Regions from separate parts of the Streptomyces sp. NPDC048514 genome, predicted to be linked through region 4. Evidence: riboswitches for the same ligand, from Rfam matches in the RefSeq annotation. Region 4 holds a riboswitch; each other region holds the start of a gene.

Region 1 (2,193 bases), on a different contig from region 4:
TGAGGCCGTCCCCCAGCGAGTACGTGACGTCGTAGGCGGCGAGGATCTCGCACAGCTCGGCGAAGTTCTCATACAGGAACGATTCCTTGTGGTGCGCCAGGCACCATGCGGCCATGATCGAGCCGCCGCGCGAGACGATGCCGGTCTTGCGGTTGGCCGTCAGCGGTACATAGGCCAGGCGCACGCCGGCATGGACGGTCATGTAGTCCACGCCCTGCTCGGCCTGTTCGATGACGGTGTCCTTGTAGATCTCCCAGGTCAGTTCCTCGGCCCGGCCGTCGACCTTCTCCAGGGCCTGGTAGAGCGGCACGGTGCCGATGGGCACGGGGGAGTTGCGCAGCACCCACTCACGGGTGGTGTGGATGTTGCGGCCGGTGGAGAGATCCATGACCGTGTCGGCACCCCAGCGGGTCGCCCAGGTCATCTTCTCCACCTCCTCCTCGATGGAGGAGGTCACGGCCGAGTTGCCGATGTTGGCGTTCACCTTCACCAGGAACCGCTTGCCGATGATCATCGGCTCGATCTCCGGGTGGTTGACGTTGGCCGGCAGCACGGCTCGGCCCGCCGCGATCTCCTCGCGGACCACTTCCGGGGACACGTTCTCCCGGATGGCCACGTACTCCATCTCGGGCGTGATGTCGCCCCGGAGCGCGTAGGCGAGTTGCGTCACCGCCTCGCCGCCGCGGCCCCGGCGTGGCTGGCGCGGGCGCCCCGGGAAGACCGCGTCGAGGTTGCGCAGCCCGCCACGCGGCGCGGTGTGCTTGATCCCGTCGTCCTCGGGACGGACGGGGCGGCCCGCATAGTCCTCGGTGTCGCCGCGGGCGATGATCCAGTTCTCCCGTACCGGCGGCAGACCCCGGCGGACGTCGGTGTCGACGAGTGGATCGGTGTACGGGCCCGAGGTGTCGTACAGCGTGACCGACTGCCCGTTGGTGAGGTGCACCTGACGGACCGGCACGCGTAGGTCGGGGCGCGAACCCCCGACGTACGCCTTGTGCCAGCCGATGGACTTCCCGGCCTCCTGGAGCGTGTCGTCCTGAACGGAGGCAGGCGTGCTTACGTCCTTGTTGGTCATGAGACCTACTCCCTACGCCGGCATTACCCGGTAACAGGTTCGGCGGTCGACGCAGCGGCTTCCGTCTGCCGACGTTTTCCGCGGAACATGGCTCGTTCCACGTGAAACATCGCGTATACGGAGGTCAGCGCCCTCTCAGCCCGGTGCTCCGAGCTCCCGCGTGTGCAAAGGTGCCTCCACGCTAGCGTCATTTGCGGTGCGGTGAACAGTGGGCCCCCGTCGTTCTTGCGATGATCGGGCGGTGACCAGGACGGAGCAGTACCCGCACCAGCCGCCCGAGCCGCGCCGCCCAGACGCCTCGGGGCCGGTCGGCGGCCCGGGCGACGAACACGGCGGGCACAGCCACAGCCACAGCCACAACCACGGTCCCGCTGCGCCCGTCTCCAAGCACCTGCGCAAGGTCATCGCGGCGATCCTGATCCCGTTCACCGCCGCGGTCCTGGTCGGTCTCGTGGTGCTCTGGCCCGGGGGAGCCCCGTCGCACAAGCGCACCGGCGTCGGCTTCGACCGGCAGACCCAGCAGGCCACGGTCACCAGGGTCGTGGACGTGAGCTGCAAGCCGGTGAACGCGTCCGGCGGGACTCCGGCCGGCGACACCTCCACCGCCCAGGACGGTCCGGCCGCGCAGAAAGCGGGGGGCACCTGCAAGAAGGCGACCATCCAGGTGAGCACCGGCAAGGACAAGGGGCGCACGTTCACCGAGATCGTGCAGCCGGACCAGACCCGGCAGTTGCGCCAGGGCGAGAAGGTCGTCGTCGCCTACGAACCCTCGGCGCCCAGGGACCTGCAGTACTCGGTGACCGATGTGAACCGGAAGTTCCCCATGGCACTGCTCGCGGGGATCTTCGCGCTCGCTGTCGTCGTGGTCGGCAGGCTCCGTGGTCTCATGGCGCTCGTGGCGCTGGCCGTGAGCTTCCTCGTGCTCACGCTGTTCATCCTGCCCGCGATCCTGCAGGGATCGAATCCACTGCTGGTGGCCGTTGTCGGGGCGAGCGCGATCATGCTCATCGCGCTCTACATGTGCCACGGGCTTTCGGCTCGCACCTCGGTCGCGGTACTCGGCACCCTGGTCTCGCTCCTGCTGATCGGTCTCCTCGGCTCGGAGTTCATCGACTGGG
Region 2 (2,193 bases), on a different contig from region 4:
CGGTGAACTCGGCGGGCACCTTCGCGTCCCGCACCACCGGGTAGACGTACATGTTCAGCGGCATGTCCTGCTGGAACTCCTTGGAGACCAGGAAGTCTACGAACGCCTTGGCGCCCTTGGGGTTCGCGGCGTTGCCGAGCACCCCGGCGAACTCGGTCTGCCGGAAGCAGGTGCCGGTCGCCACGCCGGTCGGGGCGGTGCCGGGCCGCTTCTTGGCGTAGATGACCTCGGCGGGCGGGGAGGAGGCGTACGACACCACGAGCGGCCGGTCGCCGCCGGCCTTCCTGCCCTGGGAGGAGCCGGAGAACTCCTGGTAGTAGGCCTGGTCCCAGCCGTCGACGACCTTGACGCCGTTGGCCTTCAGCTTCTTCCAGTAGTCCGGCCAGCCCTTGTCGCCGTAGCTCGCGGCGCTGCCGAGCAGGAAGCCGAGGCCCGGCGAGGAGGTGGCCGTGTTCTCGGTGACGAGGAGGTTCTTGTACCGCGGCTCGGCCAGGTCGGCGAAGGACTGCGGCGGCGTCAGCCTGTGCTCGGCGAACCAGGCCTTGTCGTAGTTGACGCAGATGTCGCCGTAGTCGACGGGCGTGACCCGGTGCTTGTCCTTGTCGAGCTGGTAGGCGGCGCCCACCCGGTCGAGGCCCTTGGCGGTGTACGGCTGGAAGAGGCCGTTGTCGAGGGCGCGCGAGAGGAGGGTGTTGTCGACGCCGAAGAAGACGTCGCCCTGCGGGTTGTCCTTGGTCAGGATGGCCTTGTTCACCGCCTGCCCGGCGTCGCCGTCCTCGAGGACCCGGACGTGGTAGCCGGACCGCTTCTCGAAGTCCGCGAGCACGTTCTTGGAGACGGACCACGAGTTGTGACTGACCAGGGTCACGGTCTTGGCGTCGGCGGACGACTTCCCGCCGGTGGAGCCGCACCCGGTCAGAACGGGCAGGGCGAGCAGGCCGAGCCCGGCGGCCACGGCCTTGAGGGTCTTGTGGTGCACTGGTATGTCCTCCTGGGGGTTGGCCAGGAAGAGACGCGGCCCCGCCCGGACTCCACGAGGGCTCCCGGGCAGGGCGCAACAGCTTGAGTGCTGACCGAACTCCCTACCCAGAATGACCTGGGCGAGGTTCAGAGGGTCTGCGGCCCGATTGCCGCACTCTCAGCGCTGTGGCGCTCCCCTGTCGGAATATGAAGATATGTGGACGCCGTCAGATTACCGTTCGGTGGCGGCGAGCTGACCACACGCCCCGTCGATCTCCTGACCCCGGGTGTCCCGGACGGTGACGGGCACCCCGTGCGCGGCGATGGCCTCGACGAAGGCCTTCTCGTCCTCGGGCCGCGACGCGGTCCACTTGGACCCCGGCGTCGGGTTGAGCGGGATGAGGTTGACGTGCACCGGCTTGCCCCGGAGCAGCCGGCCGAGCCGGTCACCGCGCCAGGCCTGGTCGTTGATGTCCCGGATCAGGGCGTACTCGATGGACAGCCGGCGACCGGACTTCTCGCTGTACTCGAATCCGGCGTCCAGCACCTCGCGCACCTTCCACCGCGTGTTCACGGGGACGAGGGTGTCGCGCAGTTCGTCGTCGGGGGCGTGCAGGGAGATCGCGAGCCGGCACTTGAAGCCCTCGTCGGAGAACCGGTGGATGGCCGGCACCAGACCGACGGTCGAGACGGTGATCCCGCGCTGCGAGAGCCCGAGCCCGTCCGGGGCGGGGTCGGTGAGCGCCCGGATGGCGGTGACGACCCGCTTGTAGTTGGCGAGCGGCTCGCCCATCCCCATGAAGACGATGTTGGACAGGCGCGCCGGTCCTCCGGGCACCTCCCCGTCGCGCAGCGCCCGCATCCCGTCGACGATCTGGTGGACGATCTCGGCGGCGGACAGGTTCCGGTCCAGGCCCGCCTGCCCGGTCGCGCAGAACGGGCAGTTCATGCCGCATCCGGCCTGCGAGCTGATGCACATGGTGACCCGGTCCGGGTACCGCATCAGGACGGACTCGACGAGGGTGCCGTCGAACAGCCGCCACAACGTCTTGCGCGTGGTCCCCTGGTCGGTCGACAGATGCCGGACGACGGTCATCAGCTCCGGCAGCAGCGCTTCCTGCAGCCTGCCGCGCGCCCCGGCGGGGATGTCGGTCCACTGCTCGGGGTCGTGCGCGTACCGCGCGAAGTAGTGCTGCGAGAGCTGCTTGGCGCGGAACGGCTTCTCACCGATCT
Region 3 (2,193 bases), on a different contig from region 4:
GAGTGCGCCGCCGCCGAGCAGGTCGTCGACGCCACGGGCGGTCTGGTCGGTGAACCGCGCGGCACCCCACAGGCCCAGCGCCTGCACCGCGACGAAGGACACGGCGACGCCGAGCAGGGTGTACCAGAACATGCGCGGACGGGACGCGGACCGGGGCAGATAACGGCTGAAGTCGCTGGCGTACGGGGCCCAGGACAGGGCGAGGCTCAGCGCGACGGTGCAGGTCAGCACGAACGCACCGGCCCGGTCGGCGCCGTGCACCGTCGCCGCCGTCGCGGGCTGGGCGCCCTTCAGGAGCTTCACCGCCAAGGCCGCGAACGACGCGGCGAGCGCGAAGGTCATCACCGTCTGCAGCCGGTGGATCGCCTCGTACCCGAGCACCCCGAGCACCCCTTGTGCCGCCATCATCAGCAGGACGCCCACCCAGAAGGGCAGGCCGCACAGTTGGGCCAGCGCGTCCCCGCCGAACAGGCCGATCAGCGCGTCCCAGGCGATGGACGACAGCCACTGCAGCGTGCCCGGCAGGGTGACGCCCCGGCCGAAGGCCAGTTGGGCCAGGGGCAGCTGCCCCGCACCGGTCTGACTGCCCCAGGTGCCGAGGTAGGCGGTGGGTATCGCGCCCAGCACGGTGCCGAGCACCACGGCGAGGAGCGCGGTGGCGAAGTCCAGCCCGAGGGCCGCGCCGACGGTGCCGGTGAACACGCCGGTCATGGTCAGGTTGGGGGCGAACCAGACGGTGAACAACCGCCCGGGGCTGCCGTAGCGGGCGTCCTCCGGCACCGGCGTTATGCCTCGCGCCTCCATCCGCAGATCACCGGAAGCCGCCGGCATCCGCCCGTCGAAGACGTGCTCCGGCTCGGCGACCGCCGCCGCGTCATGGGCATGCGGCAATGACATGTGACATCCCTCCGCCAGTCCTAACTGGTTCAGGTTCGACGGGTGTGATCTCAGCCCCTCGTGGGGCACCCCGTGTCCAGGTACGGCGGCAAGGATAGCTGGCCCGGACACCGGCACGGGCCGGGGGGGAAGAGCGCCGCGGGCGCTGCACGGCCCGCACCGCGCACGCTGCCTGACCCGGGAGCCGGTACGGCGGCGGCCGGCCGGTGACGGTGGTACGGCGGCGTCTCGTCCGCTCGGTGTGCCCGCGGCCCCCGGCGGCGTCACGGTCGCCGACCCCCGGGCCCCGGCGGGGCGTTGTGCGCCGTGGACTCAGGCCAGCGGGCGGGCCCCGGGTCCCGGCAGCACCGTGACGTCGGCCGGGGCGAGCGCCTCGCGGTGGTCGCCCGAGCACTCGACCACGACCCGGACGGGCGCCCCGCAGTCGCTGTGCCGGATGTCCAGGACCGGCCCCTCGGGGTCGGCGACGTACGACTCGCCCCACTGCCGCAGCGCCACGAGAACGGGCCACAGGTCCCGGCCCTTGCGGGTGAGGCGGTACTCCTGACGGGTCCTGCTGCCCTCCTCCCGGTACGGCACGGTCCGCAGGATGCCGGCGCCCAGCAGCTTGCGGAGCCGGTCGGCGAGCACGGCCTCCGACAGCCCCACATGGCGGCGGAAATCGTCGAAGCGCCGCACTCCGTTGAAGGCGTCACGCACGATCAGCAGCGTCCACTTCTCGCCGACCAGGTCGAGGGTGCGCTGGACCGTGCAGTTCTGGGTGCTCATCTCCAGCCACTTCATGCCGCCAGGGTAGAGAAGCACGCTGGCTTTGTCATTGACAGTCAGCGTCGGGCACGGCTAGCTTCGCTGACTGAAGCCAGCTGAGGAGGCACAGCCGCATGGGACGGTCGCGTACGTACGAGTGGGAGGACCCCACGATCTCGGCATCCGCGGTCGGCGTCGCCTCGGGGCTGGAGTTCCTCCGGGAGATCGCCGCCGGCCGCATTCCCGCACCACCCGTCTGCGCCACCCTGGGCTTCGGTCTCGAAGAGGTGGCGCACGGACGCGCGGTCTTCAGCCTGGTGCCGGGCGAGGAGCACTACAACCCCATCGGCAGCGTGCACGGCGGCGTCTACGCGACCCTGCTCGATTCGGCGGCCGGCTGCGCGGTGCAGTCCACACTGCCGGCCGGAATGGGCTACACCTCGCTCGACCTCGCCGTGAAGTTCCTGCGCCCGGTCACCCTCGACACGGGGACGGTACGTGCCGTCGGCAGCGTCCTGACCAGCGGCCGCCGTACCGCACTCGCCGAGG
Region 4 (2,193 bases):
GCACGCCGGGCACGCCCTCGGTGCCCGGCAGGGTGATCGGCTCGGCGCCGGTGGCGAGGACCAGGACGTCGTAGGGCACCGGGCCCGCCTCGGTGTCCAGCTCGTGCTCGGCGGGGCGCACGCCCAGCACCTCGCAGCCGAGCCGCAGCTCGACGCCGAGTGCCTCGAAGTCCACGTCGAAGGCGGAGCCCTCGGCCTTGCCGAGCAGGACGGCCTTCGACAGCGGCGGCCGGTCGTAGGGCTGGTGCGGCTCCGCGCCGATGACGGTCACGGTGCCCGTGAAGCCCTGGTCCCGCAGGGCGACCGCGGTCTGCACCCCGGCCATGCCCGCGCCCACGACGACCACGCGCCGCTCCTCTGCCGGGCTCTCTTGCGCTGTCTGCTCGCTCACCCGGTCACCTTAGACACGTGACGGCGCGTCAGTCAGTGGGCGTGCTCGGTGACCTGCTCCACAACACTCGTACCGGCACCGGTCTGCGACTCCCACTCCCAGGTCTCCTCCAGCCGCACGCGGCCGTCGGGCAGCTCGGTCACCCTCGACACGCAGTGCCCCGAGGACGTCGTCCCGTCCGTCTTGAGCTGCACGTAACGGAAGTCCAGCCGGTCGCCCTCGCGCGTGCCGACCAGATGCCCGCGCGCGACGTCGCCGCCCGCGTAGTCGGCCCAGATCGCGCCGGCCTCCTCGTGGTACGAGAACCGGGTACGCGTACCCACCTGACCTGGGGCCTGATCCGCGACCGGGGCGAGGATCAGTCCGTCGAGCGAGCGGGCCATGACCGGGGCTCCCTTACGTGTGACGAGCGCTGCGGGCTAGGCTGGCCACGGTACAAGCACTCGCGGGAGCCCGGACGCACCGGGCTGAGAGGGAGGCTGGCGGCCTCCGACCGTACGAACCTGATCCGGGTCATGCCGGCGAAGGGAGGGGCTGGACGCCCATGTCCTCACGTACGTCCGACGTCCTCGTCATCGGGGGCGGAATCATCGGCCTGGTCACGGCCTGGCGTGCGGCGCAGCGGGGGCTCGCCACGGCCGTGGTCGACCCCGCGCCCGGCGGCGGGGCCGCCCAGGTCGCGGCCGGGATGCTGGCCGCGGTCACCGAGCTGCACTACGGCGAGGAGCGGCTGCTCGCCCTGAATCTGGAGTCGGCCCGCCGCTATCCGGACTTCGCCGCCGAGCTGGCCGACCTCACCGGCCACGACCTCGGCTACCGCCGCTGCGGCACCCTCGCGGTCGCGCTCGACGCCGACGACCGCGCCCACCTGCGGGAACTGCACGCGCTCCAGCAGCGCTCCGGCCTCGCGGCGGAGTGGCTGACGGGGCGGGAGTGCCGGCGCCTGGAGCCGATGCTGGCGCCGGGGGTGCGGGGTGGCCTGCGGGTCGACGGTGACCACCAGATCGATCCGCGGCGACTCACGGCGGCCCTGGTGACCGCGTGCGAGCGGGCCGGGGTGGTCTTCCACCGGGACTGGGCCGAGCGGCTCGACGTGGTGCGGGACCGGGCCGCCGGTGTCACCACGACGGACGGCACCGGGCTGCGCGCGGACCGGGTGGTACTCGCCGCGGGGAGCCTGAGCGGACGGCTCGCGGGGGTGCCGGAGGCGCTGCTGCCGCCGGTGCGGCCGGTGAAGGGGCAGGTGCTGCGGCTGACCGTGCCCGCCCGGTTCGCGCCCTTCCTGAGCCGCACCGTGCGGGCCGTGGTCCGCGGCAGCCATGTCTATCTGGTGCCTCGCGAGAACGGCGAGCTGGTCGTCGGTGCCACCAGCGAGGAGCTGGGCTGGGACACGACGGTCACGGCCGGCGGTGTGTACGAGCTGCTGCGCGACGCCCACGAGCTGGTGCCGGGCATCACCGAGCTGCCGCTCACCGAGACCCGCGCCGGACTGCGGCCCGGCTCCCCGGACAACGCGCCGCTGCTCGGGCCGTCCGGCCTGGACGGCCTGCTGCTGGCCACCGGGCACTACCGCAACGGGGTGCTGCTCACGCCGGTCACGGGGGACGTCATGGCGCACGCGCTGGTCACCGGTGATCTCCCCGAAGAAGCCCGCCCGTTCACGCCGAAGCGATTCGGCGCCGTCCTCTCGGAGCAGCCCGTATGACCCCCTCCGTCACCATCTCCGTGAACGGGGAGCGCCGGGACGTCGCCCCGGGCACCCCGCTCGACTCCCTCGTCGAAACGCTCACCGCGGCGCCCTC

Evidence for each region. A riboswitch is a leader RNA that binds a small molecule or an ion and turns the genes downstream of it on or off. The one in region 4 is predicted to bind thiamine pyrophosphate.
Region 1: another riboswitch for thiamine pyrophosphate. It lies ahead of thiC (phosphomethylpyrimidine synthase ThiC); the one in region 4 lies ahead of thiO (glycine oxidase ThiO).
Region 2: another riboswitch for thiamine pyrophosphate. It lies ahead of ACGFT2_RS16050 (thiamine ABC transporter substrate binding subunit); the one in region 4 lies ahead of thiO (glycine oxidase ThiO).
Region 3: another riboswitch for thiamine pyrophosphate. It lies ahead of ACGFT2_RS07695 (purine-cytosine permease family protein); the one in region 4 lies ahead of thiO (glycine oxidase ThiO).

The regions. Positions count from the first base shown of each region.
Region 1 is NZ_JBICWT010000011.1:204,949-207,141, reverse strand. It holds gene thiC (phosphomethylpyrimidine synthase ThiC) at 1-1,075, opposite strand, end outside; TPP riboswitch at 1,068-1,245, opposite strand; gene ACGFT2_RS25035 (YibE/F family protein) at 1,317-2,193, shown strand, end outside.
Region 2 is NZ_JBICWT010000006.1:347,890-350,082, reverse strand. It holds gene ACGFT2_RS16050 (thiamine ABC transporter substrate binding subunit) at 1-979, opposite strand, end outside; TPP riboswitch at 1,062-1,169, opposite strand; gene rlmN (23S rRNA (adenine(2503)-C(2))-methyltransferase RlmN) at 1,193-2,193, opposite strand, start outside.
Region 3 is NZ_JBICWT010000003.1:381,313-383,505, reverse strand. It holds gene ACGFT2_RS07695 (purine-cytosine permease family protein) at 1-897, opposite strand, end outside; TPP riboswitch at 887-980, opposite strand; gene ACGFT2_RS07690 (winged helix-turn-helix transcriptional regulator) at 1,210-1,680, opposite strand; gene ACGFT2_RS07685 (PaaI family thioesterase) at 1,779-2,193, shown strand, end outside.
Region 4 is NZ_JBICWT010000017.1:157,758-159,950, forward strand. It holds gene ACGFT2_RS32630 (NAD(P)/FAD-dependent oxidoreductase) at 1-391, opposite strand, end outside; gene ACGFT2_RS32635 (hypothetical protein) at 424-774, opposite strand; TPP riboswitch at 827-938, shown strand; gene thiO (glycine oxidase ThiO) at 936-2,096, shown strand; gene thiS (sulfur carrier protein ThiS) at 2,093-2,193, shown strand, end outside.